DNA from 4 places in the Billgrantia sp. C5P2 genome. Region 1 is predicted to be linked to each of the others. Evidence: predicted binding sites of a transcription regulator. Region 1 holds the regulator's gene; each other region holds the start of a gene.
The links. Region 1 encodes sigma-54, which starts transcription at its own class of promoters, with help from an activator protein. Its sites were predicted from a motif close to TGGCACNNNNNTTGCTNT; they were not measured.

Region 1 (7,985 bases):
GAGCCAGGCTGCGCCGCGCTATGCCTCGATCGATCCCTTGTCGGGCATTTCGGCCGAGGAGAAGATCGCCCTGCTCAAGCAGGCCGACCGCGTGGCCCGGGCTGCCGATCCGGCGGTCAGTCAGGTCAGCGCGTCCCTGACCGGCGTGCACGAAGTCGTCCTGGTGCGCGCCAGCGACGGCACGCTGGCGGCCGACATCCGGCCGCTGGTGCGTTTCAACGTCAGCGTCATTGCCGTGAAGAACGGTCGGCGTGAGCGCGGCAGCGCCGGCGGTGGTGGCCGCTATGCCATGTCACGGCTACGCGACGACAACGTCGCCGAGCGTTTCGCCAAGGAAGCCGTGCGCCAGGCGCTGGTCAATCTCGAGGCGGTCGATGCCCCGGCCGGCCAGATGCCGGTGGTGCTCGGTCCCGGCTGGCCCGGCATCCTCCTGCACGAGGCCGTGGGCCATGGCCTTGAAGGCGACTTCAACCGCAAGGGCAGTTCGGCCTTCGCCGGGCGCATGGGGCAGCGGGTGGCGGCGCCCGGCGTCACTGTGGTGGACGATGCCACCCTGGCTGATCGTCGCGGCTCCATGAGCGTGGACGACGAAGGCACACCGGGGCAGTACACGCCGCTGATCGAGGACGGCATCCTCACCGGCTACATGCAGGACAAGCTCAATGCCCGGCTGATGGGCATGCAGCCCACCGGCAATGCCCGACGCGAGTCATTCGCGCACATGCCGATGCCGCGCATGACCAACACCTACATGCTGGCCGGCCAGGATGATCCCGCAGACATTCTCGCCAGCGTCAAGCGAGGCATCTACGCGGTCAGCTTCGGTGGCGGCCAGGTGGACATCACCTCGGGCAAGTTCGTGTTCTCGGCAAGCGAGGCTTACCTGATCGAGGACGGCAAGATCACCGCGCCGGTCAAGGGCGCAACCTTGATCGGCAACGGTCCGGAGGCGATGGGCCGGGTGTCGATGATCGGTCACGACCTGGAGCTCGATACCGGCATCGGCGTATGCGGCAAGGAGGGGCAGGGCGTACCGGTGGGCGTGGGCCAGCCGACGCTCAAGCTGGATGAGCTCACCGTCGGCGGCACTGCTTCATAAAGGAACGTGCCTGCGCTCGACCATACTGTGTTGGCGCTCGGCTACGTTCCGCTGAGTGTGTGCGTGAGGTATTAGGCAATGAAGACGTGTTTATAAGCCAGCCGTATCGCGTATCAGCTTGAACAGCTTGCGCGCATTGGCCGGGGGCTTGCCGCGTTCGCGCTCGCTCTTGGCGTTGCGGATCAACTGGCGCAGTGCCTGGCGGTCGACGTCGGGATGCTCCTCGATGAAGGCCTCGATGGCCGAGTCGTCCTGTTCGATCAGGCGATCGCGCCACTTCTCGAGGCGATGGAAGGCAAGGTCGCGGCGACGACTCTCCTGCTCGATCTCGTCGAATACGGCCTGGATCGCTTCCAGGTCCTCGCGCCGCATCAGCTTGCCGACGTACTGCATGTGGCGCCGGCGCCCTTCATGGGAGCGAATGCGGGAGGTTTCCTCGACGGCGGCGAGCATGTCTTCGGACAGCGGGAAGCGTGAACGCTCGGCGGGACTCATGGCGATGATCTGTTCGCCCAGCGCCTGCAGCGCATGCATCTCACGCTTGAGCTGGGACTTGCTGGGTCTTTCATCGGAGAAAGAGGGAATATCCTGGGGCATGCCGAATCCAAGTAATGAGAGGGCCAGTGCGGGTCTGGCCATCGAGAGATGAATAGGTTCGAATGACAGCAGTATATCAGTCCGTCGTGCCACGGCGGGAACAGACACGTACGGAGACCGGCGCGGCCGGTGAACGAGGGAGAGACACATGAGCAAGGCTTTCGATGCCGCCGCCCAGCAGGCGCTGCTGGAGTCGCGTGCCGAGCAGGCGTTGGCCCTGGCGAAGCACCTGGGGGCCGACGCCTGCGAGGTGGGGGCCAGCGTCGATCAGGGGATCGGTATCAGCGTGCGCGAAGGCGAGGTGGAGTCCGTCGAGCTTTCCCGCGATCAGGGAATCGCCGTGACGGTCTACCTGCGAGGTCACAAGGGCAGTGCTTCCTCGACCGATGCCAGCGATGCCTCGATCCGCGAGGTCGTGGAGAAGGCCATGGCCATTGCGCTCTATACCGGCGAAGACCCTGCTGCTGGGCTGGCCGACCCCGAACTGATGGCCACCGATCTGCCCGATCTCGACGTGCATCATCCTTGGCCGCTTTCCACCGAGCAGGCCATTGAGCTGGCGCTGTCCTGCGAAGCGGCTGGGCGCGGCGAGCCCGGCATCCGTCAGTCGGAAGGGGCCTCGCTCTCCAGCGGCGAAGGGGTGCGGATCTATGCCAACAGCCACGACTTTCTGGGCAGCCAGCGTGGCAGTCGCCACTCGCTCTCCTGCATGTTGATTGCCGAGGACGAGAACGGCATGCGGCGCGACTACGACTACACCAGCGCTCGCAATCCGCAGGACCTGCTGGCGGCGGATGTGGTGGGCAAGAGAGCCGCCGAGCGCACCCTGCAGCGCCTGGGGGCTCGACGCCCGGCCACGGGGCGCCTGCCGGTGCTGTTCGATGCCACCGTCGCCAGCGGGCTCGTCGGCCATTTGATGAGTGCCATCGCCGGCGGCTCGCTCTATCGCCAGGCTTCTTTCCTATGCGACCGCCTGGGCGAGCCGCTGTTTCCCGACTGGTTCACTCTCGGCGAGCGTCCTATGGAGCGCGGTGCCATGGCCAGTTCGGCCTTCGACAACGATGGCGTGCAGACGCGCGACAACGTATTCATCGAGCAGGGCCGTCTTGCCAGCTACATGCTGTCGGCCTACAGCGCGCGGCGCCTCGGCATGCAGAGCACCGGCAACGCCGGCGGCGCACGCAATCTGCGCATCACGGCGCCGCTCGCCTCACGCAAAGAACTGCTCGAGCGCATGGGGCGTGGCGTGTTGGTCACCGAGCTCATGGGCCAGGGTGTGAATGGCGTGACCGGCGACTATTCTCGCGGGGCGGCGGGCTTCTGGGTGGAGAACGGGGAAATCCAGTATCCGGTGGAGGAGTTCACCATCGCCGGCAACCTAGAGGCGATGTTCAAGGGGCTATTGGCCGTCGGCGACGACCTCGACACCCGTGGCAGCATCCACACCGGCAGTTGGCTTGTCGACGAGATGACAGTGGCCGGCGGCTAAACCGAATAGACGTCTAAGTCTCATCATTCCATTAAGTTGGTGGGAATGGCCGAGAGCAGCCATTCCCCTAATTATCCTCTTCGAAGCGGGCATCGAATAACGCCTCGATGGCTTCCAGTGCCGCTTCGGCATCATCTCCTTCGGCACGGACCTCGAGTTCGGTACCGCAGGGGGCGCCCAGCATCAGCAGTGCCATGATGTTGCTGGCATCGGCCTGCTGCTGGCCACGGTTGACGAATACGCGGGCGCGAAAGGGCTGGCAGCACTGCACCAGCTTGGTGGCAGCACGGGCGTGGAGGCCACGCTTGTTGGTCAGGGTCAGCTTGCGGCAGGGCACACTCAGGTTTCCTTGCGTTCGGACGTCTCTACGGTCGTGTCCTGGGCGGCGATGACCGGTGTGTGGATGCCGAGTTCCCGATGGCGCAGGCGCACGTCGGGCTGGTGCTGGGCCAGATGTCTGGCGAGGCGCTCGGCCAGGTACACCGAGCGGTGCTGGCCGCCGGTACAGCCGATGGCGACGGTCAAGTAACTGCGGTGTGTGTCGCGATAGGCCGGTAGCCAGCGTTCGACCCAGGCAACGATGTCGTCGAGCATCTGCTGGACCAGGGGGTACTGTTCCAGGAACTCCACGATGCTGGGCTCCCTGCCGGTGGCGGAGCGCAGGCGCGGGTCCCAGTAAGGGTTGGGCAGGCAGCGTGCATCGAAAACGATATCGGCATCCAGCGGCACGCCGCCCTTGAAGCCGAACGACTCCACGGTCAGGGTCAACTGGTCGGCGCGATGGCTGGCCACCTGCTCGGTGATGCGTCCTCGCAGGTCATGCACCGACAGCCGCGAGGTGTCGATGATCAGGTCCGCCAGGTTGCGAATGTCGCTCAGCGTCACGTCTTCCGACTCGATGGCCTCGCCAAGGGTCATGTCCCGGCCGCGGGTCAAGGGGTGTCGACGCCGGGTCGCGGAGTAGCGTTCCAGCAGGATGCGCGCATCGGTGGTCAGGTAGATGATCTGGCAATCGACCTGCTTGGTGCGCAGCTCTTCCAGCAAGCGCGGGAAGCGCTCCAGGGCATGGGGCAGGTTGCGCGCATCGATGCTGACGGCGATGGATGTCTGGATCGTGGGGGAGCTGCGCAGCTCATCCACCAGGGGGCCAAGCAGCATCGCCGGCAGGTTGTCGATGGCGTAAAAGCCGATATCTTCGAGCGCTTGCAGTGCGATCGACTTGCCGGAACCGGAACGGCCGCTGATGATCACAAGCTGCATGATGGTTCTCCTGATCAGGGGCCGGCCGAACGGCGAAGGGGGAGGTCAGGCCGAGGACTGTCGTCGAATCGCTTCGATGAGACGCTCGTGGAGTTCGCGCTGGCTTTCGCACTTGCGCAGACGTGCGCGCGTTTCGGCATCGTTCATGACGCTGGCCACCTGGCTTAGCAGCGACAGATGCGTATCGTCGGCCTCCTCGGGCACCAACAGCACGAAGACGAGGTCGACCGGCTCTCCGTCGATGGCGTCGAAGTCGATGGGCTCGGCCAGTTTGAGAAAGGCAGCCACTGGGCTATGGCAGTGAGGGCTACGGGCGTGGGGGATGGCCACACCATTGCCGATGCCGGTACTGCCCAGCCTCTCGCGACCGACCAGTCTGCCGAAGACTTCCTGGCTGTCGAGGCTCGGAGTGTTCTGCGCAATGAAGGTGCTGAAGAACTCCAGCACCCTCTTCTTGCTACCCCCGGGAACGTCGAACAGCGCGCGTTCCGGGGGCAGGATGGTTTCCAATGTCATGGCAGCTCAGCGAATGCCGGCGCCCTGGGCGCGAGCCTGGGCTTTTTCCTTGTGTTTGACCAATTGACGGTCGAGCTTGTCGGTCAGCGCATCGATGGCGGCATACATGTCCTGATCGGAGGCTTCGGCATGAAGGTCGGCGCCGGCGGCGTGCAGCGTGCAGGCGGCCTGCTGGCGCTCCTTCTCGATCGAGAGCGTGACCTGCACATTGGTGATGTTGTCGTAATGTCGCTGGACGCGGCTCAGCTTCTCGCTCACGTAGTCACGCAGTGAATCGGTCAGTTCAACATGATGGCCGGTGATGTTGACTTGCATGACAAGCTCCTTCGTCCTTCGAGTGGTAGCTCGATTGTAACCCTTTTTCCTGCCCTGCATACCCCCCTCTGGCGGTTGGATTGCCCGGGGTCAGCGTTATGTCGTGGCGTCAACGAAAACGCTTGCGCTCGCTGGAGGAGGGGATTCCCAGAGCTTCGCGGTACTTGGCAACCGTGCGGCGGGCGACCTGGATGCCATCCTCGGCCAACAGCTCCACCAGGCGGCTGTCGGAGAGCGGTTTGCGCGGCGGTTCATCGGCGACGAGCTTGCGGATACGGGCGCGGATCGCCGTGCTGGAGTGAACGTCCCCGTCACCGTTTCCGCCGACATGGCTGGAGAAGAAGTACTTGAGCTCGAAGACGCCACGTGGGGTGTGGATGAACTTCTGCGTCGTCACTCGCGAAATGGTCGACTCGTGCATCTCGACGGCCTGGGCGATGTCGGCCAGCACCAGGGGTTTCATGGCCTCTTCGCCCTGTTCGAGAAACTCGAGCTGACGTGCCATGATCTCCCGCCCCACTCTCAGCAGGGTGTCGTTGCGGCTGGCGAGGCTCTTCATCAACCAGCGGGCTTCCTGCAGATGATCCTTGAGGAACTGGTTGTCTTGGCTCTTGTCCGCACGCCGCACCAGCGCGACATAGTCGGGCTGGATGCGTAGCCGCGGCAGCGCTTCGGCGTTGAGTTCCACGCGCCAGCCGGATTCGTCGTGGTAGGCGACCAGGTCCGGTGTGACGTAACTGCTGCTCACTTCGGCGTAGGCACTGCCGGGGCGGGGGTCCAGCGAGCGAACCAGGGCGATGACATCGTCCAGCGATTCGTCGTCCAGGCCCAGGCGGCGTTTCAGCAGGCGGCGGTCATCGGAGGCCAGTGCCTCGAGGAATTGGCGTACCAGGCGACGGGTCTGGGGCAGCAGTGGCGTATCGTCGGGCAGCGCGGCCAATTGCAGCATCAGGCATTCGCGCAGGTCGCGGGCGAATACGCCGGTGGGTTCGAACTGCTGCAGGCGCAGCAGGACCTGTTCGACTTCCCGGGTGGGCAGGCCCTCCAGGCCCTGTCGGCGCAGGCCGTCGCGAATGTCCTCCAGGGATTGTGCCAGGTAACCGGCGCCATTGACGGCATCGATCAGGCTCTCGGCAATGAGGCGCTGGCGGTCGCTCAAGTCGGTCATCGCCAATTGCCAGATCAGATGGCCGGTCAGCGTCTGCACCGAGGCCTGGCGCTCGAAATCCGGCCCTTCGCCGGTGGCGCCTCCGGAGCTCGTGCCATGATCGGGATAGGTGTCGGCCCAATCGCTGTCGGTGGACAGCTCGTTGGGTATCTCGTCGGCCCACTCATCGCTGGGGGTTTCGCTGACAGCCTGTTCGCCGAAGTCGTCATCGAGTTCCAGCATGGGATTGGATTCGAGTGCCTGCTGGATCTCCTGGCGTAGATCTAGGGTCGAGAGCTGCAGCAGGGCAATGGCCTGCTGCAGTTGGGGAGTCATGGTCAGCTGAGTGCCGACACGCAGTTGCAGGGATGCTTTCATGGCCATGAGGTAATGGGGCTCATCTGCCGGAAAACTCTACCCTAGTCGGGTCGACGATCACTTGCAAGATAATTCATTGCAATAAACATGCCATCGGCAATATTCATGCCTGTTTATGCAGTTGCAATAAGGATCAGGTGCTTGCTTGATGCGCGGGATTATACTACAGACGGAAATCCTCGCCCAGATAGACTTCGCGCACCCGCTGGTTGGCCAGGATGGCTTCGGCGTTCCCTTCGGCAATGATCTGGCCGTCCCCGACGATATAGGCCGAGTCGCAGATGTCGAGGGTCTCGCGAACGTTGTGGTCGGTGATCAGCACGCCGATGTTGCGTGCCTTGAGCTGGCGGATGATGCCCTTGATCTCGCCCACCGAGATCGGGTCGACACCGGCGAAGGGCTCGTCGAGCAGAATGAAGGCCGGCTCCGTGGCCAGCGCACGGGCGATCTCGACACGTCGGCGTTCACCGCCCGAGAGGCTCATGCCGAGGTTGTCGCGAATGTGGGTGACATGGAAGTCTTCCAGAAGTTGCTCGAGTCGCGCATGTCGTCCACGACGATCGAGATCCTTGCGCATCTCGAGGATGGCCATGATGTTGTCGGCCACCGACAGCTTGCGAAAGATCGAGGCTTCCTGAGGCAGGTAGCCGATACCCGCCCGGGCGCGCTCGTGCATGGCGCTTTGCGAGAGATCCAGGTCGTCGATATGGACCTCGCCGGCATCCGCCTTCACCAGGCCGACGATCATGTAGAACGAAGTGGTCTTGCCGGCCCCATTGGGCCCGAGCAGGCCGACCACGCAGCCCTGCTCGATGGAGAGGCTGATGTCGTGCACCACGCGGCGGCGCTTGTAGCTCTTGGCCAGGTTTCGGGCGTACAGGGTTTTCATTGGCACCTCAGCGCTCCGGCTGCAGGGTCATGCGGATACGCTGGCTACCTTCGACACCTTCGCCCTGGGCGCGTGCCTGAACCACGCGACGGTCGAGGAAGTATTCCAGGTAGCCACCGTCGAAGGTATCGCCACCCTGGTGCAGTTCGGCGCGATCGATCAGTTCCACTCTTCGCTCGGCCACGTGATAGACGATGGTACGTCCCCAGCCGCGCACCACGGGTTGGTCGGGGTCGGGCTGCTGTTCGATGTAGGCACGTTCGCCGCGGGCCGTGGCGCGCGAGAGTTCGCCGGC
Region 2 (7,985 bases), 1.7 Mb from region 1:
GGTCGGTGGCGAACAGTTCGGCGTGGCGCGGGCGCATGCCGCCGTTGCCGCACACGTACAGGTTCCAGCCGTTCTCGGTGGCGATCACGCCGATGTCCTTGCTCTGGGCTTCTGCGCACTCGCGGGTGCAGCCGGAAACGCCGAACTTGATCTTGTGCGGCGCGCGCAGGCCCTTGTAGCGGTGCTCCAGTTGGATCGCCATGCCCACGCTGTCCTGTACGCCGTAGCGACACCAGGTGCTGCCCACGCAGGACTTCACCGTACGCAGCGACTTGCCGTAGGCGTGGCCGGTCTCGAAGCCGGCTTCGATCAGCTCGCCCCAGATCGCCGGCAGGTCTTCCAGGCGGGCGCCGAACAGGTCAATGCGCTGGCCGCCAGTCACCTTGGTGTAGAGTTCGTACTTCTGCGCCACCTGGCCCAGCACCACCAGCTTGTCGGGGGTGATCTCACCGCCCGGCACGCGGGGAACGACGGAGTAGGTGCCGTTCTTCTGCATGTTGGCCATGAAGGTGTCGTTGGTGTCCTGCAGCGGGATGTGGGCTGCGTCGGTGATCGGCTCGTTGAAGCACGAGGCCAGGATCGAAGCCACTGCCGGCTTGCAGATGTCGCAGCCGAGGCCGTGACCCACCTTGGAACCATGCTTCTCCATCAGCTCGCTGAAGGTCTTGATGCCCTCCACCCGCACGATGTCGTAGAGCTCCTGGCGGGTGTAGTGGAAGTGCTCGCAGATCGACTTGTCGACCTCCACGCCGCGGCTCTCGAGTTCATGGTCCACCAGGGTCTTGAGCAGGGCGGCGCAGCCGCCGCAGCCGGTGCTGGCCTTGGTCGCGCCCTTCACCGCGCCGAGGTCCACGGCGCCGGCGTCGATCGAGGCGCACACGTCGCCCTTGGTGACGTTGTGGCACGAGCAGATCATCGCCGTTTCCGGCAGGGCGTCCGGCCCCAGGGCGGGGGCGGCTTCGCCACCGGCGGGCAGGATCAGCGCGGCCGGGTCCTCGGGCAGGTCGATGCGGTTGGCGTAGTACTGGTGCAGGGTGTCGTAGTAGCTGTTGTCGCCCACTAGCATGGCGCCCACCACGCGCTTGCCGTCGCTGGAGACCACCAGCTTGCGGTACTGCTGCTTGATGGGGTCGAGGAAGCGGTACTGCCGCGCGCCGGGAGTGCGGTCGCCGTGGGCATCGCCGATGGAGCCCACGTCGACGCCCATCAGCTTGAGCTTGGTGCTCATGTCGGCGCCGGCGAAGGTCGTGCCGGCGCTTTCGCCGGGCGAAGCCAGCAGCGTGGAGGCGGCGGCCTTGGCCATCTGGTAGCCGGGGGCGACCAGGCCGAAGATGCTGTTGTTCCACAGCGCGACCTCGCCAACGGCGAGAATCGCCGGGTCGCTGGTCAGGCAGTTGTCGTCGATCACCACGCCGCCGCGCTCGCCGATCTCCAGGCCGCAGTCGCGGGCCAGTTCGTCGCGGGGGCGAATGCCGGCGGAGAAGACGATGAGGTCGGTCTCCAGCACTTTCTCGTCCTGGAACACCATGCGGTGGCGGCTGGCCTCGCCGTCGACGATCTCCTGGGTGGCACGGCCGGTGAGTACCTGGACGCCGAGCGCCTCGATCTTCTCGCGCAGCAGTTCGCCGCCTTCGCTGTCGACCTGCATCGGCATCAGGCGCGGGGCGAATTCCACCACGGCGGTGTCGAGGTTGAGCCCGCGCAGGGCGTTGGCGGCTTCCAGGCCGAGCAGGCCGCCGCCCACCACCACGCCGGTGGTGGCGGTCTCGGCGGCTTCGCGGATGGCGTCGAGGTCTTCCAGGGTGCGGTAGACCAGGCAGCCTTCACGCTCGTTGCCAGGTATCGGCGGTACGAAGGGGTAGGAACCGGTGGCCAGCACCAGGCGGTCGTAGGCGTAGCGGCCCTGTGGCGTCACCACTTCGCCCTTGTCGCGGTCGATCTCGGTGACCGCCTCGTGCAGGCGCAGCTCGATGCCGTGCTCGGCGTAGTACTCGGCGGTGGAGAGTGCCAGCGAGGCGGCGTCGCGGCCGCTGAAATACTCGGAGAGGTGCACGCGGTCGTAGGCCAGGTGGCGCTCCTCGCCGAACACGGTGACTTCATAGCGCTGCGTGGCGCCCTGTTCGACCAGTTGCTCGACCAGGTGGTGGCCGACCATGCCGTTGCCGATGACGATCAGTTGCGGTTTAGCGGGCGTGTTCATGCGGCCTCCTTCGCGGGGCTTTGCGGTGATTCATTTAGTGCATCGTCGAGCAGGAGTTGAGCGTCGGCGGCGCCGAGCAACAGGGCCGGGCGGCAGGGGGCCAGGTCGCGGCCTGCCAGGGCCTGCTCGAAGTACCAGGGGCCGGAGGCGGTGTCGCCGTAGAGCACGGCGCCTTCCAGGCGGCCGTCGCGCAGCAGCAGGCGGCGGTAGTCGCCCTGCTGGGGGTCGCGATAGCTGAGCACCTCGTGACCCGGCTCGGGGTCGGTGGGGCCGAAGGCGTAGAGCGAAACGCCGCTGACCTTGAGCTTGGTGGCACAGGGCTTATCGACATAGCGTGCTTCGCCGTAACCGGTGCTGGGCTTGCCGCAGAGACAATCGGCCAGTACTTCGACCTGGCGCCAGATCGGCTCGACCAGGCCGTAGAGGTTGCCGTGGTGCTCGCAGCATTCGCCCAGGGCGTGGATCGAGGGGTCGGAAGTGGTCAGCCACTCGTCGACGACCACGCCGCGGTTGACGTCGAGCCCGACGCTGCGGGCAAGCGCCGAGTTGGGCACGATGCCGATGGCCACCACGACGCAGTCGGCGGCGAGCCGGGTGCCGTCGGCCAGATGCGCGGCGCACACCTGGCCGTCGGCGCCGGCTTCCAGACGCTCGAGCTGGGCATCGGTATGAATGTCGAGCCCACGGCCGCGTAGCTCGTTCTCGAGCAGGCGCGCGGCGGTGAGGTCGAGCTGGCGGTTCATCAGGCGGTCGTCGCGCTGCAGCAGGCTTACCTGCATGCCGCGCTTGCCCTGTCCTCGTTTACGTAACCCTTCGGCCGCTTCCAGGCCGAGCAGGCCGCCGCCGATCACCACGGCACTGCCGCCTTGTTCGGCTGCGCGTGCCAAGGCATCGGCGTCGCCGAGGTCGCGGAAGACGTGAACGCCCGGCAGGTCCAGCCCCGGTACCGGCGGGCGGGCCGGGTTGGAGCCGGTGGCCAGTACCAGGCGGTCGTAGTCGAGTTCACGGCCGGCATCGGTGGTCAGGCGCCGCGCGGTGCGGTCGATGTTCTCCACGCGCTCGCCCAGCACCAGTTCGATGCCCTGTTCGGCGTACCACTCGGCGTTGCGCAGGGTCAGGGCCTCTCGCTCCATCTCGCCGGCGAGTAGCGGCGAGAGCAGGATGCGGTTGTAGGCCGGTGTCGTTTCGGCGCCGATCACGGTGATCCGTGCGGGCCGCTCGGGCCGGGCGAGGAGCGCTTCGACCAGGCGATGGCCGGCCATGCCGTTGCCGACGATGACCAGATGTTCGCTGGGTGCCGTTGCGGGATGTCGCTGGCGCATGGCTGACAGCTCCTCTCGATGCTGGGGTAAAACTGAGTGACGGGGTCAAAACGCAACGACGCCTCGGCGCGGCCCCTATCGATCTGGAATCGAATCGGGAAGCGCAGAGACGTCGTTGTCGAATATGTGTCGGCGATCGCCATTGATCGCCTCACTCAGAACAGTTCAAGAACCCGGCCAGAATGCCCAAAGGGAGCTAATTTCATTTAAAGAACATGGGGTTGGGGTTCAGCAAGGCGACCGGCTGGAGCTTGGCTCCCGCCGGTCGTGCACATCAGTGGTGCGTTGCGGCATCGAAATGCACAGGGCTGTAGCAAGCCGCCAGCAGCGCCGGGTCGAAGCGTCCACCCGCTTCTTCCAGTTGTTTGACGATGGGCGCGGCGAAGTGCAGGGCGGCTTGCGGCGTGGGGCGCAGCACGTCCGGGCCGCAAAGCTGCTGGTGGATGGGCGCTTCGTCGTGAGCGAGGGTCTGCAGGTGTCGAACCGAGCGGTCGAGATAGGGCGGCAGGGCCAGCCATTCGAGCGCCTTGCGGCGGTGTTCGGGCGAGGCGTAAAGCCACTCGCCGGCATCGCGCAGGGCACGCAACAGGGCGGCCAGCGTGGCTGGGTAGCGCTGCGCCCATGAGCGCGTCACACCGAGGACCTTTTCCGGGTGGTTGGGCCATAGCTGGGCGCCGGTGGTCACCAGCCGGCCCACCTCGCAATGGCGGGCCAGGGTGCCCCAGGGCTCGCCGGCACAGAAACCATCGATCTGCCCGTCGCGCAGGGCTTCCACCATGCGCGGCGGCGGCAGGGCGACGAGTTCCACGTCGCGGTCGGGGGCGATGTCGCCCAAGGTGAGCCATTCGCGCAGCTGATAGTGCTGGCAGGAGTAGGGGTAGACCATGGCCAGGCGCGGGCGCTTGCCGCTGCCCTGGCCGCGCAGCCAGTTGCCCAGCGCCAGGGCGCTGTCGGCCGGGTCGCTGGCAAGCGTCGCACCGCTGGCCTGGCTCAGCGACGTGGAGAGCGTGATGGTGTTGCCGTTGCGCGAGAGCAGCGCCGGTGCAAGCGTCTCGCAGGGCGCGCGACCCAGCCCCAGGCTCATGGCCAGCGGCATGGGGGCGAGCATCTGGGCGCCGTCGAGCAGGCCGGCGGCGACCTTGTCGCGCAGGGTGGCCCAGGCGTTCTCCCGCGACAGGCTGACGTCCAGCCCCTGGGCGGTGAAGCAGCCTCGTTCGCGGGCGACGATCAGCAGGGCGGCATCGAGCAGCGGGACGAACCCGAGGGTGATGCGCTCGAGTTCCGGCGAGTTGGCGTGGTGTTGCGGGTGGCTCATGAGCGGGATCCCCGTGGTTCGGAGGGCACTGTCGGGTTCAGGCGGGCGAGAATGTCGATGACGCTGTCGGCGACCTCGGCGATGCGCTGGCCGCGGTCCATGGCGAGCTTGCGCAGCATGCGGTATGCCTGCTCCTCGTCGCAGTCCTGGTGCTTCATCAGCAGGCCCTTGGCGCGCTCGATGCGCTTGCGCTCGGTCAGCTGGTTGCGTGCCTTGTCCAGCTCCTGGCGCATGCTCTGGAAGGCGTCGAAGCGGGCGATGGCCACCTCGATGATGGCCTCGACCCGCTCTGGCACCAGGCCGTCGACCACGTAGGCGCTGACGCCGGACTTGAGCGCGGCCTGCAGCATGTCGGAGTCGTGCTGGTCGGCGAAGAACACCACCGGGCGCGGGTTCTCGCGGTTGAGCAGTGCCATGCTTTCCAGCGTGTCGCGGTCGGGGCTCTCCATGTCGATGATCACCACGTCGGGCTGGTGGCGTTCGACCATCTCGTTGAGGCTGGCCGGGCTCGCCAGCCGGCAGATGACCCGGTGCCCTTCGGCCATCAATGCTTCTTCGACCATGGCGGCGCGTACCACCTCGTCGTCGACCAGCAGGATGTTCAGGGGTGATGGCATAGTGGCGTCGCTCGTGTCGGGCTAAGGCTCCATCCCTTGCCTAGCAAGAACCATTCCAAATATGGCTTCCCGCCCGCCTGGCGCTGCCTCGCGAAGGGTGGCCCTGGGGCGGTTGCTGCGTCGCATCGCTCAGATTGGCATTCAGGCACCAGTCTGGTGCAACGCGGGCACTGGCCCTGCCGGTTCATGGTGCGCTGCCGCATGAGGAAGGCGGCCGGCATGCGGCCATGGAAGAGGCATCTGCCTGAAACGGTCGCGTTATACGCCGCATGGCACGTTTCCTGCTTGATAGGCATCAAGTAAATTCAAAGGGAGCGCACCGTTCAGCGCCCCAAGCGGCAACGACGCCCGCCAACCGCCACCCCTTGGGATGGCCGTTGGCGGGCGTCGTCGTTTCGCGAACGACGAGACAGGAGATGGACATGCGCGAGGCCCGAACCACTTGCCCCTACTGTGGCGTCGGCTGTGGCGTGCTGGCCAGCGTCGACAACGGCGAGATCGTCGACGTACAGGGCGACCCGGAGCATCCGGCCAACTTCGGCCGGCTGTGTGTGAAGGGCTCGGCCCTGCACGAGACGCTGGGCCACCATGGCCGCCTGACCCGGCCCCGGGTCGATGGCGTCGAGGTGGACTGGGAGACGGCGCTGGCCACGGTGGCCGAGCGGCTCACGGCGGTGCGGGCCACCCGCGGCTCCCAGGCGGTCGCCGCCTACCTTTCGGGGCAGCTGCTGACCGAGGATTATTACGTCGCCAACAAGCTGTTCAAGGGCTTTCTCGGCACGCCGCACCTGGATACCAATTCGCGGCTGTGCATGGCCTCGGCCGTGGCTGCCCACAAGCGCGCCTTCGGCGCCGATGCCGTGCCGTGCAGCTACGAGGACCTGGAAGAGGCCGAGCTGGTGGTACTGGTGGGCTCCAACCTGGCCTGGAACCACCCGGTGCTCTACCAGCGGCTCAAGGTGGCCAAGCAGCGCAACCCGCTGCTGCGGGTGGTGGTGATCGACCCACGGGTCACCGACACCTGCGAGATCGCCGACCTCTACCTGGGGCTCAGGCCGGGCAGCGATGCCCGCCTGTTCACCGGGCTGCTGGCGTGGATGGCCAAGCGCAACAAGCTCGACCGGGTCTACCTGGAAGCCCATGTCCAGGGTTTCGACGAGGCGCTGGCCGCGGCGCGGGAGCAGGATGCCGGTGTGGAAGCCATCGCCGCGGACTGCGATGTCGATGCCGAGCGCCTGGAAACCTTCTTCTACTGGTTCGCCACCCACCTGCACGTGGTCACGCTGTTCTCCCAGGGCGTGAACCAGTCCACCAGCGGCACCGACAAGGGCAATGCCATCATCAACTGTCACCTGGCGGGCGGCAAGATCGGCCTGCCCGGGGCCGGGCCGTTCTCGATCACCGGGCAGCCCAACGCCATGGGCGGGCGCGAGGTGGGCGGGCTGGCCAACCAGTTGGCCGCGCACATGGACTACGACACCCCCGGCGCGCGGGATCGCGTCACGCGGTTCTGGGCCACCGAGCGGCTGGTGCCGTCGCTGCCCGATGGCCCCGGCCACAAGGCGGTGGCGCTGTTCGAGGCGATCGAGCGCGGCGAGGTGCAGGCGTTGTGGATCATGGCCACCAACCCGGCCGTGAGCCTGCCGCGAGCAGACCGGGTGCGTGCGGCACTCGAGAAGTGCCCGCTGGTGATCGTCTCCGAGTGCATGGCCGACGCCGACCTGCTGGCCTATGCCGATATCGTGCTGCCGGCCTCGAGCTGGTCGGAGAAGGACGGCACCGTGACCAACTCCGAGCGGCGCATATCGCGCCAGCGCGGCATCCTGCCGCCACCGGGGGAGGCGCGCCACGACTGGTGGATCGTCTGCGAGGTGGCCAAGCGGCTGGGTTTCGGCGAGGCCTTCGACTACAGCCATCCCGGCGAGATCTTCGACGAGCACGCCAGGCTCTCGGGCTTCGAGAACGGTGAAGGCCCCGGCGAGGGCCGTCGGCTGTTCGACATTTCCGGCCTGGTCGGGCTCGACCGCGCCGCCTACGACGCCCTGGCGCCGATCCAGTGGCCGGTGAACGCCGCCGCCCCCCACGGCACCGCCCGGCTGTTCACCGATGGCCGCTTCGCCACGCCGGACGGCCTCGCGCGGATGCTGCCGGTACGCCCGCGCCCGCCGGCCCAGGCACTGGACGTCGCGCGGCCGCTGCGGCTCAATACCGGGCGCATTCGCGACCAGTGGCACACCATGACCCGTACCGGGCGAGCGCCGCGGCTGATGAACCACCGTGCCGAGCCGTTCATCGAGATCGCCCCGGAAGATGCCGCCGAGCTGGGCGTGGAAGAGCATACGCTGGCCCGGCTGAACGGCGCCGGCGGCAGCTACATCGGCCGAGTGCGGGTGACGCGCGGGCAGCGCCGCGGCGAGGTGTTCGTGCCGATGCACTGGAGCGACCACTTCAGCGGGTCGGCACGCATGGGCGGGTTGCTCGAGGCACACCTGGACCCGATCTCCGGCCAGCCGGAGTCCAAACACGGCGCA
Region 3 (7,985 bases), 1.7 Mb from region 1:
GGTCGGCGTTTTGGTCCAGGCCTTCGCCGAGGAGCTCGGCCTCGACGAAACGCAACAGCATGACCTGCAGATGGCCGCCGCCCTCTACAACCTTGGCAAGCTCGCCTGGAACGATCAACTGATCGTCACCCCCACTGAGCGGCTCTCGGTCCAGCAGCGCGAGAGCTATCGCCGCTATCCGACCACCGGCGAGAGCCTGCTGATGGCCCTGGATCACATGGAAGGGGCGGCAAAGCTGATTCGCCACCACCGCGAGCACTGGAACGGCAACGGTTTCCCCGATCGCCTGAAGGGTGAAGCCATCCCCAACGGCGCCCGGATACTGGGGCTCGCCGTGGACTTCATCGAACTGCAGCGCGGCATGATCCTGCCGCGCCAGGTGCCTCGCCCCCAGGCGCTGGAACTGCTGCGCAAGTTCGCCGGACGTATCTATGAACCCAGCTTGTGCCGAGCCTTCGTCACGCTCTGCCTCGACAAGGCGCCGGATCTCGAGAACCACGGTCGAGCGGTGTTGGCACTGGAGACCCGTCAGCTCAAGCCCGGCATGGTCCTGGCCCAGGACATTCACTCCGTCAATGGTTTGCTGCTATTGCATGAGGGCAAGCAACTCGACGCCCACCTGATCGACAAGCTGATGCGACTCGAGGAGGTCGAGGACAGGCGCTACACCGTACTCGTTTATCGTGACGGGAAGGACGATGAGTGAACCCCTGGAGCTTCAACTGGCACGATGCCGTCAGCAAGTCGAACATCTCGAGGCGCGCCTGACCGGGCTGCTCGAGAGCATCACCGACGGCTTCATGATGATCGACCGGGAGTGGCGGTTCAGCTACGTCAACCAGGCCGCAGAACGCATTGTTCGAAGAACCCGCGACGATATCGTCGGCCAGGTACTGTGGCAGGTCTTTCCCGAGGTTACCGGCACCCTTTTCGAGCGCGAGTACCGTCGGGCCATGACCGATTCGGTATCGGTCACCTTCGAGGAGTACTACCCGGAACTCGACCTGTGGCTGGAAGTGCATGCCTACCCCTCCGAAGAGGGGCTGGCGGTCTATTTCCAGGACATCGGCCGGCGCAAGCGAGTCGAGGAACGGCTGGCCTATCATGCCGATCATGATGCCCTGACCGGCCTGGCCAACCGCTCGATGCTGGAGAGACGACTGCAGCAGAGCTGTCTCCCCTCGCAAGGACACGCCCGTCGCATCGCCTTGCTCTACATCGACCTGGACGATTTCCAGTCGATCAACGACAGCCTCGGTCATGAGCTGGGCGATCGCGTTCTCGTCGAAGTCGCCGCAAGGGTGCAGCAGCAGGTACGGCGCAGCGACACCGTGGCCCGTCTCGGCGGCGATGCCTTCGTCGTGCTGCTGCCCGAGCCGGATGACGAGACGGTCGTCGTCGAGCGCCTGCTGGCGGCCATCGCCAGGCCCTACCGCCTCGACGAGCACGAGCTACACCTCACCGCCAGCATCGGTATTGCCGTGCACGAAGGGGGCAGTCCTTCCACTCAGCTCATCCAGCAGGCCGACCTCGCCATGTACCAGGCAAAGCGGCGAGGGCGCAACACCTACGACTGGTTCTCGTGCGAGCTCAATACTCGGGTAAGCCAGCGTGTGACACTGCGCAGCGCCCTGCAGCGTGCCATCGACGAGCAGCAATTCGAGCTGCACTACCAACCTCAGGTGCACGGCGCCAGTGGCCGCATCGTGGGGTGCGAGGCGCTGTTACGGTGGCGGCATCCCGAGCGCGGCTTCATCCCACCGGCCGAGTTCATCGGGCTTGCCGAGGACACCGGGCAGATCATTGCCATCAACGACTGGGTGGTTCGCACCGCCTGTCGCGACAACCGCCGACTCAACGACCTCGGGCTGGGCGAGTACCCGATGGCGGTCAATATCTCGCCGATGCAGTTCCACCGTAGCGGCTTCGTCGAGCGCATTCAGGAGATGCTGGACGAAGCCGGGCTCCCCCCGGCCCTGCTGGAACTGGAACTGACCGAGAACATCATGCTCGAGAGCGCCGACCAGGCCATCGAGACCCTGCACGCGCTGCGCCGTCTCGGGGTCGGGGTGGTGATCGACGACTTCGGCACCGGCTTCTCCAGCCTGAGCTATCTGAAACACCTGCCCATCGACAAGATCAAGATCGACCGTTCCTTCATCAGCGAAGTGACCAGCGACCATCGGGATGCCGCCATCGTCCAGGGCATCATCACCATGGCCAACAGCCTGCAGCTCAAGGTCATCGCCGAAGGCGTCGAGACGCAAGCGCACTATGCCTACCTCAGCAAGCACCTGTGCGATCTCTTCCAGGGCTTCTACTTTGCTTATCCCATGCCCTTCGAGGAGCTTCTTCCCTTCCTGCAGGACCACCATGCCGCGGCAAATGACCTCCGCCCCGAGGACCATGGCGTCGTCGCGCCGACGATCCTGCTGCTCGATGACGAAGCCAATATCCTGAGCGCCCTGAACCGCACCCTGCGCCGCGACGGGTATCGTATCCTGACAGCCACCAGCGCGCGGGACGCCTTCGACCTGCTGGCCACCCAGGAGGTGGCACTGGTCATCAGTGATCAGCGCATGCCCGAAATGAGCGGCACGGAATTCCTCAAGCGGGTGAAGGCCCTCTATCCGCAGATCCTGCAGATCATCCTTTCGGGGTACACGGACCTGAAGACCGTGACGGAGGCCATCAACGAGGGCGGCATCTACAAGTTTCTGACCAAGCCCTGGGACGACGACGAACTTCGGCTCGTCGTGCAGCAAGCCATCCGCGATGCCGCCCTGCAGGACGCCAGGAACCGACGACAGGGGCAGGATGGCCACACCGGCAGCGACACCTGACGCTCATTTCGCTGCCCACCCTTCACTGCCCCAGCACGTCGATGTCGTCGCCGAGCACGTCCTCGATATAGAGCATCTGCACGGCCACCACCGCAGCCACGGCAATAGGCGTCGCCAGCATGACCCCTGCCACCCCCGCCACCGCTGCTCCTGCGAGCTGGACCACCACGGTAAAGGCCGGCGGCAGGCTGACCATTTCCCTGGCCGCCAGCGGCATGACGATATTCGACTCCAGCGTCTCGATGATCACATAGAGCCCGATGGCGTAGAGCGCCAGCACGGGCGCTTCGAGAAAGGCGATCAGTATCGTCGGGATGGCGCCGAGAATCGGCCCCAGGTACGGGATGAAGGAGAGCAAACCCGCGATCAGCCCCAGCGCGCCCGCCATCGGCACGCCCATCAACATCAACCCGAGGGCAACGCCAACACCGACGAACAGCATGGAGATCAGCCGGCTCACCAGCCACAGCCGCAGCGAACGCCCCTGCAGGCTCAGCACCTGGCGCAGTCGCTCGCGTCGAGCTGGCGGGCACAGCAATACCAACCGGTTCATGTACTCGCGCGGGCTGAGTACCAGGTAGAAGCCGATCAACAGGACCAACAAGAAATTCGTGAGCGCGCTGAAGGTGGTGGAAAACGCAGAGGTGACGCGATCGAACACCGGCTGACCGAGCAAGCTGGCGGGATCGTCGAATTCCTGCAGGACCGCTTCGACGCCTGGCAGGTCATGCGTCACTTCGATGAGCCGCCGAAAGGCCTCAGGGAGTTGCTGCACCAACTGTGGAAGCTGCTCCGCCAGGCGCGGACCGACCAGTGCCCCAAGCCCGCCCAATGCCAGGAAGATCAGCAACAGCGCCAGCACCAGGGCCCAGAGTCGCCTGATCGGCAGGTAACGCTGGCACAAACGCACCACGCCATCGATCGCCACCGCCGCCAGGATGCCGGCAAAGACCATCAGCAGCACATGGATGAGCTTGCTGGCGAAGTACAGCAATACCGCCACGAGGGCCACGAGCCCGATGGCGATCATCACGCGCCGGGTATAGCGCGAAAGCGTTTCGGTGCCGCTGTCCTTGTCGGCCATACCTGCTCCTTGCCTGCTGCGGCAACTGCCGCGTCGCGCCAATCCTGGCGCCTTGCAGATTCAGCCTAGCAGATGCCGAGACTCACTCGAGCAGCAGCACGAGCACGAGCAGTGCCAGCAGTGCGGCCACGCCCTTCCAGAACAGCACGGGGTCGCGGTCGATCAGTGGCGGGCGGGTCCGGGCGAGGAATTCGCGGCTCGGCTGGCGCAGCTCGTGCACGAACTCCGACAGCGCATCGAAGCGCTTCTCGGGCATGGGGTGCAGCGCCTTCCTGAGTACCTCGTCGACCCAGGCCGGGAGTTCGCGGTTGGCGGCCAGCGCGGAGCGATAGCTCAATCGCCGCTGCGCCGCGCGGGTACGCGCCTGGGCCACCTGGGTCCCGTAGGGAAGCTCCCCGGTAAGCAGCTGATAGGCGATCACGGCCAGCGAGTACAGGTCCGAGCGTGGCGTGGCCGGCTCGCCCAGGAAGCACTCCGGCGCGGTGTACGCCAGCGTACCCAGCGGCACCTGCCCCGTTTGCGCCGAAGCAGACTCGACCAGTCCACCCACGCGCACCGACCCCAGGTCGATGATCTTCACCGTGCCGGTGGCATCGATCATCACGTTATGCGGCCGCAGGTCCTGATGCACCATCTCCAGGCGATGGAAGGCGCGTAGCCCCCGTGCCAACTGCTCGACGAGGCCGCGCACCGTCTCCAGGGCCGGGCGCGGATGGTCGCGCAGCCACTGGGCCAGGGTCTGCCCCTCGATGTACTCCGTCACGCTGTAGAGATATTGGCGACGACGCTCCGAGCGGTGCGGCTTGACGACATGCGCGCTGTCGATGCGCCGGCCGATCCACTCCTCCATCAGGAAGCGTTCCACCTGGGCGGGGTCCTGCTGGAGCTCGGTGGACAGCGTCTTGATCACCACCCGCTCATCGCTGGCTTCGTCCACCGCCAGGTAGGCGTGGCTGCGGTGGCTGGCATGGAGCTGCCTGACGATGCGATACCCCTCCAGCGCCATGCGCGGCGCGAGGGCCGGCGGAAACGGCAGCGACACCGCCCCCGAGGCGACCTCGCCGGCCCCTGGCGGTGGTGCTTGCTCGACCCGCACCACCTGCACCGTCAGGTTGTCGTCGCTGCCCTGGGCGTAGGCCTCCTGCACGATGGCGGCGGCAGCGGCGTCCAGGTCGTCTTCGTGCTCGGCCAGCGCCGCCAGCATGGCCGCCTCGCCGGCGTGCTCGTGGACGCCGTCGGTCATCAGCAGGAAGATCTCACCCGCCGCGACGGGCAACGCCAGGTAGTCGATCTCGAGCTGCTCGCTGACACCCATCGCCCGGCTGAGATAGCTTCTGTCGGGAGCCACCCAGGCGCGGTGCTCACGGGTCAGCGGCTCCAGGCTGCCACCGACAAGCCGATAGAGCCGCGCATCGCCGACGTGGAAAACGTGCGCCGTGGCGGAGCGCAACACCAGCGCGGTGAAGGTGCAGACGTAGCCGCGGTCCTTGTCCCAGCGGTATTCGCTGCGCCGGGTCTGGGCGTGCAGCCAGGAGTTGGTCGCCACCAGTACCCGCTGCGCCGAGGTCTTCACCGTCCAGCTTTCGGCGGTGGAGTAGTAATCCTCGATGAACCCTTTCACCGCGGCTTCGCTGGCGACCCGGCTCACTTCGCTGCTGCTGATGCCATCGGCCAGCGCCACCACGATGCCCTTGCTCGAAAGCTGCGGTTCGCGGGGCACGTAGGCGCCGTGGAAGTCCTGGTTGACCGCCTTGCGCCCCGCCTCCGAGCACTGGCCCAGCGACACCTGCAACGTTCGGCCGGGTTCGAAAGCCGACATCTCAGATATCGCGCAGCGGCGCCGTGCGCACGTGGGTGGCGTAGAGCGTCAGCCCGGTCAGCGACAGCCCGCCGATCAGGTTGCCCACCACCACGGGGATCTCGTTCCAGATCAGGTAATCCGCGATCGAGAAGTCGCCGCCCATCATCAGCGCCGAGGGGAACAGGAACATGTTGACGATGGAGTGCTCGAAGCCCATGAAGAAGAACACCATGATCGGCATCCACATGGCGATCACCTTGCCGCCCACCGTGGTCGAGATCATCGCCCCGACCACGCCGAGCGAGACCATCCAGTTGCACAGGATGCCGCGGATCAGGATGGTCAGCATGCCCGCCGCGCCGAACTCCTTGTAGCCCACGGTACGGGCATGGCCGATACCGGCGATCTTCTGTCCCACCTCGTCCGGCGGCGTGGCGAAGCCGTAGGTGAAGACGATCGCCATCAGCACCGCCACCGTCAGGGCGCCGGCCAGGTTACCGCAGAAGACCTTGCCCCAGTGGATCAGGATCCTCTCGATGGTGACGCCGGGGCGCCGGTCCAGCCAGGCCAGCGGCGTGAGCACGAACACGCCGGTCAGCAGGTCGAAGCCCATCAGGTAGAGCATGCAGAAGCCGACCGGGAACAGCGCGGCGCCGAGGATGGCCGAACCGGACTGCACCGTGATGGTGACGGCGAACACGGCGGCCAGGGCCAGGATGGCCCCGGCCATGAAGGCGCGAATCAGGACGTCCCGGGTGGCCATGTGGAGCTTGGACTCGCCGGCGTCCACCATCTTGGTCGCGAATTCCGAAGGAAGCAGATAGGACATAGTGTTCTCGACGCTCGAGGCGTTTCTCCGTGTCGTAACTGGCGCGACAAACGCAAAGGCGCCTGAAGCTCTGGAGCTTCAGGCGCCTTTGCCTGTGTTCGTCGCGTTGTCGTGGGCCTGCGTAGCCGGGCAGCGGGATCGTCGTTGAACCCGCCGGCCCGCCTGCATTGGCAGCAGAGCCCTGTCATGAACAAGCACGTTACGTGCCAATCCATTGACGACTCCGAGAAATAAGCCACCAGAAGGCAACCGCGGAGGGTTTCAGGCGATGCCGCCAGCCATCGGTATTCGGCGACCGCCGGTCAGAGAGGCGCTACGCCCCGGCGAGATCGGCCACGTCGGTGCATCCCGGGGCGCCGTCGCTCACTCTTGGTGCAGCGCAACGTCGCGCCTTTCCAAGACAAGATAATGCACGGCTCAGCGCGGCGTGTGGCCCTCGCCCTGCTCGCCCTGGATAGACGCCGCCGCGGCCGGGCTGGTCGCGACCATGCGCACCACGCTGCCGACCACGATCAGGCAGGGTGAGGGCAGCGGCTTGGCGGCGAGCTGTTCAGGCATGTCGGCCAGGGTGCCGACCAGCGAGGCCTGCTCGGGCAGGCTGGCGTTGGCCACCAGCATGATCGGCCAGTCGTCGGGTAGCCCGGCGCGACGCAGCCCGGTGCAGATGGCATCGACCTTGGTCAGGCCCATATAGAAGATCAGCGTCTCGTCCTGGCGCGCCAGGGTGGCCCAGTCGGGCTCGCCATCCTTGCGGCACAGCTGGGCGGTGATGAAGCGCAACTGCTGGGCGTGGGCGCGGTCGGTAAGCGGAATGCCCATGCCGGCCGCCGCCGCCGAGGCGGCGGTAATGCCCGGTACGATCTCGGCCTCCACGCCGGCCTCGGCCAGCGCAGCGAGCTCCTCGCCCATGCGCCCGAACACGCCGGGGTCGCCGCCCTTGAGGCGCACCACCGACTTGCCCTGCCCCGCCAGCTTCACCAGCAGCGCGCCGATCTCGGCCTGGGGCACGCTGTGGTGGCCGCGCTCCTTGCCCACATAGTAGCGCTCGTGGCCGGCGGGAATCAGCGCCAGCACGTCGTCGCCCACCAGGCGGTCGTAGACCACCGCGTCGGCCTGCTGCAGCAGGCGGGCGGCCTTGAGCGTCAGCAGCTCGACGTCACCGCTGCCCGCCCCCACCAGGTAGACGCGGCCGGCATGGCAATCGCCGTCCAGGGTCACGGTCGGCGCGGCAACGCGGGTGGATCGCCCGAACGGCGAGCGCACGATATGCCCCAGGCCGTGCAGCCGCGAGAAGGCGGCCTGCAGCAGCTCAGGCGACAGCATTGTCTTCAAGTGGCTCAGCGCTCGCATGGGCCTTCTCCTCTTCGATAAGCGATTTCAGCTCGGGAATGCAGCTTCCGCACTGGGTGCCACAGGCCAGCCGGGCGC
Region 4 (7,985 bases), 940 kb from region 1:
TGCTGTCCACCGGAGAGATCACCGCCGCGGCGCTGCTTCATCTCCTCGAGTACGGGAAAGAGTTCATAGATGCGCGCCGGAATGGTGCGTCGACCGTCACCGCGCGCCGCCAGCCCGGTCCGCAGGTTCTCCTCCACCGTAAGAAGCGGAAAGATCTGGCGCCCTTGGGGCACGTAGCCGATACCCAGGCGCGAGCGATCCTCGACCCGCTGGCGGGTCAATTCCACGTCGTCAGCGTAGCGAATGCTGCCAGAAGTCACTGCGACCTCACCCATGATGGCCTTCATCAAGGTGGTCTTGCCCACCCCGTTGCGCCCCATCACGCAGGTGCACTGCCCCGCCGACACGCTGAGATCGAGGTCCCACAGGGTGTGGCTCTCGCCGTAATATTGATTGAGCTTGTCGATCGAGAGCATCAGACCGTCTCCTCTTCGGCTTCGGCGCCCAGATAGACCTCTACCACGCGTGGATCGCTCGAGACCTGGTCCATGCTGCCTTCTGCCAACACGCTGCCCTGATGCAGCACCGTCACCTTGCGCGCGATGGAGCGCACGAAGCCCATGTCGTGTTCCACCACCACCACAGACTGCTTGCCGGCCAGACCGGTGAGCAGTTCGGCGGTGCGCTCCATCTCCTGCTCGGTCATGCCGGCCACCGGCTCGTCCACCAGCAGCAGCCGCGGCCGCTGCATCAGCAGCATGCCGATTTCCAGCCACTGCTTCTGTCCGTGGGAAAGTATGCCTGCCGGGCGCTGGCGCAGCTCGCTCAGCCCGATGTTGGTCAGCACCTCGCCGATACGGTCACGAATTTCACCGCTCATGCGGGCCGTCAGCGTGGGCAGTATGCGCTTGTCGGCGGCCATGGCCAGCTCCAGGTTCTCGAATACCGAAAGCGCCTCGAACACCGTGGGCTTCTGGAACTTGCGCCCGATGCCCAGGCTGGCGATCTCCGGCTCGTTCATGGTCAGCAAATCATGACGACTGCCGAACCATACCTTGCCGCTGTCGGGTCGGGTCTTGCCGGTGATGATGTCCATCATGGTGGTCTTGCCAGCGCCGTTGGGCCCGATGATGCAGCGCAGCTCACCATCGTCGATCGTCAGGTTCAGGTCGTTGATCGCCTTGAAGCCATCGAAGCTGACCGTGACGTCCTCGAGATAAAGAATCGGCCCATGGCGTACGTCGACGGGCGATTCGGCCGGCACCAGGAAATCGAAGACACGGTCACGATTGGCCAATGAACCCAGGATGTTCATGCCGCCACCTCCTTGCCGGAAAGCGAGCTTTCACCGTCATGGCGGCGATGAAGCCGCAACGCCAGCAGCCCCGCCACACCCTTGGGCAGGAACACCGTGACCAGCACGAATAGCCCACCCAGGGCGAACAGCCAGGCGTCGGGCATTACACCGGTGAACACCGTCTTGGCGTAATTGACCAGTATCGCCCCGATCACCGCACCGTAGAGGGTTGCCCGACCGCCCAGCGCCACCCACAGCACGATCTCGATCGAGAACAGTGGTGAGAACTCGCTGGGATTGATGATGCCTACCTGAGGCACGTAGAGCGCCCCGGCCAGCCCCGCCAGCATGGCCGAGACCACGAACACGAACAGCTGGAAGCGTTCGACCCGGTAGCCGAGGAAGCGCGTGCGCGCCTCGGCGTCGCGGGTCGCCACGCAGACCCGCCCCAGTTTGCTCGTCACGATCGCCCGACACAGCAGGTAGCCCAGCGCCAGGGCCACGCCGGTGGCCAGGAACAGCCCAAGCCGGGTATCACCGCTACGCAGGTTGAAGCCGAGGATCTCGCGAAAATCGGTCAAGCCGTTGTTGCCGCCAAAACCCATCTCGTTGCGAAAGAAGGCCAGCATCAGAGCGAAGGTGAGCGCCTGGGTGATGATCGAAAGGTACACCCCGGTGACCCGCGAGCGGAACGCCAGGAAACCGAATACCAGCGCCAGTGCTCCCGGTGCCAGCAGCACCATGAGGAAGGCGAACCCGGCCATGTCGAAGCCCAGCCAGTACCAGGGCAGGCTGTCCCAGTTGAGGAACACCATGAAGTCGGGCAGCACCGGGTGGCCGTAGACGCCGCGGTCGCCGATCTGACGCATCAGGTACATGCCCATGGCGTAGCCGCCCAGGGCGAAGAAGGCGCCATGGCCGAGGCTGAGGATACCGAGATAGCCCCACACCAGATCCACCGCCACCGCCAGCAGGGCGTAGCTCAGGTACTTGCCGAACAAGTTAACGGTATAAGCACTGACATGGAGCGGATGCCCAGCCGGTACCGCCACATGCAGCAGCGTCACCGCCGCCATGGCGGCCAACAGCACGCCGAGGAAGATCAGCGTCGAGCGCTCGCCGAACGGCCGCAGCAGCCAGAATCGAGAAGAATCCATGGATCAGCCCTCCGCCGCCCGGCCCTTCTGCGGAAAGAGTCCACGGGGGCGCTTTTGTATGAACAGAATGATGAATACCAGCACGATGATCTTGGCCATCACCGCACCGGCCCACGGCTCCAGCACCTGGTTGATCACACCCAGCGAAAGCCCCGCCACCAGGGTGCCCCACAGGTTCCCCACCCCGCCGAACACCACCACCATGAAGGAATCGATGATGTAGTTCTGGCCCAGGTTGGGGCCCACGTTGGTGAGCTGGGACAGTGCCACCCCGGCGAGCCCCGCCACCCCGGAACCCAAGGCAAAGGTCATGATGTCGACCCGGGTGGCGCGGATGCCCATGGAGCGCGCCATGGCACGGTTCTGGGTCACCGCCCGCACCTCGAGACCGAGCCGAGTTCGGCGCATGATCAGCATCAGCACGGCAAACACCACCAGGGCAAAGCCGAGCACGTACATGCGGTTGAGCGTGAGAGAGAGTGCATCGTTGACGGCGAGCGAACCGCTCATCCATTCCGGCGTAACCACGGTGCGGTTGAGCGGCGAGATCGCGGTGCGCACCAGTTGCTGCAGGATCAGGCTGACACCGAAGGTAGCCAGCAGTGTCTCCAGCGGACGTCCTTTGAGGAACTGAATGACGCCGCGCTCGATGGCGATGCCGGCCAATGCCGCGACGAGGAAACCGGCGGGAATCGCCAGAATCAGCGCCAGCCCCGGCTGGCCAGGCAACAGTTGTTGCATGGCCCAGGCGGTGTAGGCGCCGAGCATGATCAGCTCGCCGTGGGCCATGTTGATCACGCCCATCACGCCGAAAGTGATGGCCAGGCCGATGGCGGCCAGCACCAGCACCGACCCTAGCGACAGGCCGAAGTAGAGCGTCTCCACGGCACGGTTGACCTTGAGCATCTGCTCGATACTGTTCAACGCCTCGCGGGCGGCATCGGCCACCATCGGATCATCACCGTTCATGGCGCGATTGAGAGCCACTCGCACACGGGGATGCAGGCTGCCGCGCAGGTCGCCTATCGCCTCGATCTCGCCCTGTTCGAGCCGATGAATGGCCAGGGCCTGCACCAGGCGCTCGCGCACTTGTACATCCGGCTCTTCCTCGATTACCTCGGCCAGCGGCCCCGCCAGGTCGTCATCGACTTCACCCAGCAGCCGCTCGGCGGAAGCCCGCCGCAGCCCGACGTCGGCGGCATAGAGATCGACCACGGCAATGGCGCTGCGCAGCTGGTTGCGCAGGGCATTGTTGATACCCACTCGCTCGAGCTCCCGGCGCGACATCTTTCCCAGCGCCTCGCCGGTCAGGGCATCCTGTACCGGCCATTCGCGACCTGTGTTCTCGAGCACCACCACGAAGCGGCCTTCGTCGGTACGCTGCAGGCGCCCGTCGAGCAGTGCTTGAAGCCAAGCGCGGGCGCGGGAGTCGTCGCTACGCACGATGGCCTCGATGGCCTCACCCTTGGCGGAAAAGGAGGATACTTCCAATGCCTCGAGCAACTCGATCGTATCGTCATCGCCGGCAGCAGGCTCACCCTGCGCCGCAGCGGGAGTGGCCAGCGTCAGGCCAAGTGCGAGCGCGAGGGCAACAGCGAGGACAAGCAACCACGAGCCCATCGTCACGGACACGCGATCACCGCGGGAGGCAGCGCTGCCGGCCCTCGCCCCGGCCGCCGCTGGCCCGGGCATGGGGGGATATCTCATCGGAGAGTTCCTCGTGATCGGTAGAGAAGGCGTGCTCCCCCGCTGCCACATGGCAGCGGGGGATGGGTCTTTACTCGGCCAGCGCCGCTTCGGCTTCTTCCGCAGCGGTACTGCCGCCACAGCTGCCATTGGCCACGTTGAAGTTGCCGCACTCCATGGGCTTGCGCCAGTCGGCGATCAGGTCACGCGAACCCGGCAGGTAGTCGGACCAGGCATCGCCAGCCACGCTGGAAGGCGTCTGCCAGACGATGTCGAACTGGCCGTTGTCCTGAACCTCGCCGATCAGCACCGGCTTGGTGATGTGGTGGTTGGGCATCATCGCCGCATAGCCGCCAGTCAGATTGGGCACAGTCACGCCGATGATGGCGTCCTTGACCGCATCGACGTCGGTGGTGCCGGCCTTGCGCACCGCCTCGGCCCACATGTTGAAGCCGATGTAATGCGCTTCCATGGGGTCGTTGGTCACAGCTTCCTCGTCGCCGACGTAATCGATCCAGGCGTCGATGAAGTCATAGTTGGTATCGCTGTCGACGCTCATGAAATAGTTCCACGCCGCCAGGTGACCCACCAACGGAGCGGTATCGATGCCGGAGAGCTCCTGCTCGCCCACCGAGAAGGCAATGACCGGAATGTCGGCGGCATCGATGCCCTGGTTGGCCAGTTCACGATAGAACGGCACGTTGGCATCGCCGTTGATGGTCGAGACCACTGCCGTCTTCTTGCCCTCGCTGCCGAAGCGGCGCACCTCGGCGACGATGTTCTGCCAGTCGGAGTGACCGAACGGCGTGTAGTTGATCATGATGTCCTCGTCGGCGAGGCCGTGCTCCTCCTTGAGGAAGGCTTCGAGGATGCGGTTGGTGGTGCGCGGGTAGACATAATCGGTGCCGAGCAGCACGAAGCGCTCCACGCCCACCTCGTTGATCAGGTACTCCACCGCCGGGATCGCCTGCTGGTTGGGCGCGGCTCCGGTATAGAAGACGTTCTCGGAGGACTCTTCACCCTCGTACTGCACCGGATAGAACAGCAGGCCGTTGAGCTCTTCGAACACCGGCAGCACCGCCTTGCGCGACACCGAAGTCCAGTTGCCGAACACCACATCCACCTCGTGCTGCTCGAGCAGCTCGCGGGCACGCTCGGCAAACAGCGGCCAGTTGGAAGCCGGGTCCACCACCACCGCCTCGAGCTGACGCCCCAGCAGGCCGCCCTGCTCGTTCTGCTGCTCGATCAGCATTTCGACGGTGTCCTTGAGGGTCGATTCGCTGATCGCCATGGTGCCGGACAGCGAATGCAGGATACCCACCTTGATCGGATCCTCCTGGGCCAGCGCCTGGCCGGCCGCACCGAAGGCGATCGACGCAAGCAGCGCTGCAGCAGTGGGACGAAGCGGGAAAGGCATGATGCGACGGGAAGCGTTCACTCGAACCTCCTTGCGCCCTCCTGCGGGAGGGACTTGTTGTGAAGGTCCTGCACGGCCGACATTGGCCGTGCAGCACTCGGCTCCCTGCCTTTGCAAAGCTTGCGCCATCATGCGGCATAGTCCGAAGAACGCTTTATCTACAAACCATTACGGATACCTTACAGAATTGGGTAAGCGTCCTGGCGCACCGCTGTCGTGCAAACCAGTGGCCAACCTTGCGCCGGGAAAGATCGCCTGCACCTCAAGGTCGCACCAAGCCGGTGCGTCTCGCCCGCCCTGAACGAAGCTCCCTAAACGAAGTCAGGGGCGCCGATCGCTCGGCGCCCCTGACGGATGGGTTGGTATTGTCGACTCAGTCGCCTTCTGGATTACCGCTGGCGACGGCTGTCGTCACTTTCATGCGACGCCGCAGGATGGGTCCGACGATGTAGGGCAGGATCAGCCCCACGCCGGCGAACACCCACAGTCCGATGGCCAGGCCGCTGTTCCACAGGATGGTCCAGTCGCCGTCGGAAATGTCCATGGCGTGGCTCAGGTTCTTCTCCATCTCCGGCCCCAACAGCAAGCCGAGGATGACCGGCACCAACGGGATCTCGAGCTTGCGCAGCACATAGCCGGCGACACCGAAGGCCACCATGAAGTAGAGGTCGAAGGTGGTGTTGCTGATCGAGTAGATGCCGACAAAGGCGATCATCGTCACGCACGGCAGCAGGTACATCGGCGGCACCGACAGCAGCTTGACGAAGATGCCGACCAGGGGAATGTTCAGTATCAGCAGCAGGAAGTTGCCGATCAGCAGCGCCGCGATCACGCCCCACACGATGTCCGCGTTCTGGGTGAACATCAGCGGCCCGGGGGTGATGTTGAGCGAGATCAGCAGCGCCAGCAGCACCGCGGTGGTGCCGCTGCCCGGCACGCCCAGCGTCAGCATGGGCACCAGGGCGCCGCTCGAGGCACCATTGTTGCCCGCCTCGGGGCCGGCCACGCCGCGCGGGTCGCCCTGGCCAAAGAAGCCCTTCTTGCCCACCACCTTCTTCTCGAGGGTGTAGCCGATGAAGCTGCCAAGCGATGCTCCGGCACCGGGCAGAACGCCGGCGATGAAGCCGAGGACACCGCCGCGCAGACTCGACGGCAGGATGTTGCGAATGTCGGCCCAACTGAGCTTGAGCTTGTTGACGACCATCTTCTTCTTGCCGCCGCCGGCACGCTCCTCGATGAAGAACAGCAGCTCCGAGATGGCGAACAGACCGACGATGGCGATGATGAAGTCGATACCCTCGTAGAGCTCCAGGGTACCGAAGGTGTAGCGCTGCACGCCGGTGGAGTCGATACCCACGGTAGCCACCATCAACCCGAGGCAGGCCGCCACCACCGTCTTGACGGGGTTCTTGCCGGTGATGCCGCCCAGGGTGGCGAACGCCAGCAGGAACAGCGCGAAGTACTCGGCCGGCCCGAAGGTCAGGGCGAAGCGGGCCAGCACCGGTGCCAGCAGGATCAGGCCCACCGTTGCAACCAGGCTACCGATGAAGGAGGCGATGGCGGAGATCGCCAGTGCCTCGGCGGCCTTGCCCTGCTGGGCCATGGGGTAGCCGTCGAGGCAGGTCATCATGGCCGGCTCGTCGCCGGGAATATTGAGCAGAATCGAGGAGATCCGCCCGCCGTACATGGCCCCGGCATAGACCGCCGTGAGCATGATCATCGCCGTTTCCGGCGCCAGCCCCAGGGAGAAGGCCAGCGGGATCAGGATCGCCACCCCGTTGGCCGGCCCGAGGCCCGGCAGTGCCCCGATGAGGGTCCCGAGGAAGGCCCCCATCAGGGCGAACATCAGGTTATGCGGGGCGAGCGCCACCCCGAAGCCATCGATCAGAAAGCCGAGGGTTTCCATCAGCTCACCTCCAGGAACGAGAGCAGACCCAGCGGCAGCGCGAGGTCGAGGGCGAAGTTGAACAGCAGGAAGACCACCACGCCCGCTACCGCCCCGACCAGGTAGGCGCGCAGCGGCTCGGCCCCCATGCGCCAACACAGGGTGCCCACGGCCAGCGTGGTGCTGATGATGAAGCCGAGCGGCTCGAGCAGCATGGCGTAGAACACCAGCACGACCACGGCGACGACCAGCTCGACGCCGGTACGGCTCCAGGGCCAGGCATTGTCCGGGTCAGGCCGTACGATCAGGTAGAGGCTCGACAGCCCCAGCACCACGGCCAGCAGTGTAGGAAAGGTATCGGGTCCGATCGCCTCGGACCCACCGAACGGTTCGGGAAACTGGCTGGCGCCCCAGCCGTACGCGACGGCCAGGGCAATCAGCAGAACACCGAAAATGCGGTCGTTGAATGTCATTACTGAATCAGCCCGATATCCTTGGAGAGAGTCTCGATGTCGTTGATCTGCTCGGTGACGAAGGTCTCGAACTCACCGGCGCTCATGTGGAATGGCATCAGCCCGTTGTTCGTCATGATGTCCTGCCACT

Region 2: a site for sigma-54 is predicted at 5,725-5,742, ahead of ACRWQA_RS15445 (nitrate reductase). Genes of this name have one in related genera too.
Region 3: a site for sigma-54 is predicted at 6,749-6,766, ahead of ACRWQA_RS15435 (formate/nitrite transporter family protein). Genes of this name have one in related genera too.
Region 4: a site for sigma-54 is predicted at 5,608-5,625, ahead of urtA (urea ABC transporter substrate-binding protein). Genes of this name have one in related genera too.

The regions. Positions count from the first base shown of each region.
Region 1 is NZ_CM128542.1:1,629,169-1,637,153, forward strand. It holds gene tldD (metalloprotease TldD) at 1-1,099, shown strand, start outside; gene yjgA (ribosome biogenesis factor YjgA) at 1,190-1,696, opposite strand; gene pmbA (metalloprotease PmbA) at 1,845-3,185, shown strand; gene ACRWQA_RS07545 (HPr family phosphocarrier protein) at 3,253-3,522, opposite strand; gene rapZ (RNase adapter RapZ) at 3,525-4,445, opposite strand; gene ptsN (PTS IIA-like nitrogen regulatory protein PtsN) at 4,491-4,961, opposite strand; gene hpf (ribosome hibernation-promoting factor, HPF/YfiA family) at 4,968-5,276, opposite strand; gene ACRWQA_RS07565 (RNA polymerase factor sigma-54) at 5,386-6,807, opposite strand; gene lptB (LPS export ABC transporter ATP-binding protein) at 6,965-7,690, opposite strand; gene lptA (lipopolysaccharide transport periplasmic protein LptA) at 7,698-7,985, opposite strand, start outside.
Region 2 is NZ_CM128542.1:3,362,654-3,370,638, reverse strand. It holds gene nirB (nitrite reductase large subunit NirB) at 1-2,200, opposite strand, end outside; gene ACRWQA_RS15460 (NAD(P)/FAD-dependent oxidoreductase) at 2,197-3,522, opposite strand; gene ACRWQA_RS15455 (CmpA/NrtA family ABC transporter substrate-binding protein) at 3,797-4,837, opposite strand; gene ACRWQA_RS15450 (ANTAR domain-containing response regulator) at 4,834-5,454, opposite strand; gene ACRWQA_RS15445 (nitrate reductase) at 5,877-7,985, shown strand, end outside.
Region 3 is NZ_CM128542.1:3,354,152-3,362,136, forward strand. It holds gene nosR (response regulator c-di-GMP phosphodiesterase, NosR family) at 1-706, shown strand, start outside; gene ACRWQA_RS15420 (EAL domain-containing protein) at 699-2,843, shown strand; gene ACRWQA_RS15425 (AI-2E family transporter) at 2,866-3,927, opposite strand; gene ACRWQA_RS15430 (bifunctional protein-serine/threonine kinase/phosphatase) at 4,010-5,746, opposite strand; gene ACRWQA_RS15435 (formate/nitrite transporter family protein) at 5,748-6,557, opposite strand; gene cobA (uroporphyrinogen-III C-methyltransferase) at 6,975-7,907, opposite strand; gene ACRWQA_RS15445 (nitrate reductase) at 7,867-7,985, opposite strand, start outside.
Region 4 is NZ_CM128542.1:2,567,048-2,575,032, forward strand. It holds gene urtE (urea ABC transporter ATP-binding subunit UrtE) at 1-416, opposite strand, end outside; gene urtD (urea ABC transporter ATP-binding protein UrtD) at 416-1,255, opposite strand; gene urtC (urea ABC transporter permease subunit UrtC) at 1,252-2,394, opposite strand; gene urtB (urea ABC transporter permease subunit UrtB) at 2,398-4,014, opposite strand; gene urtA (urea ABC transporter substrate-binding protein) at 4,172-5,497, opposite strand; gene ACRWQA_RS11865 (tripartite tricarboxylate transporter permease) at 5,871-7,403, opposite strand; gene ACRWQA_RS11870 (tripartite tricarboxylate transporter TctB family protein) at 7,403-7,855, opposite strand; gene ACRWQA_RS11875 (Bug family tripartite tricarboxylate transporter substrate binding protein) at 7,855-7,985, opposite strand, start outside.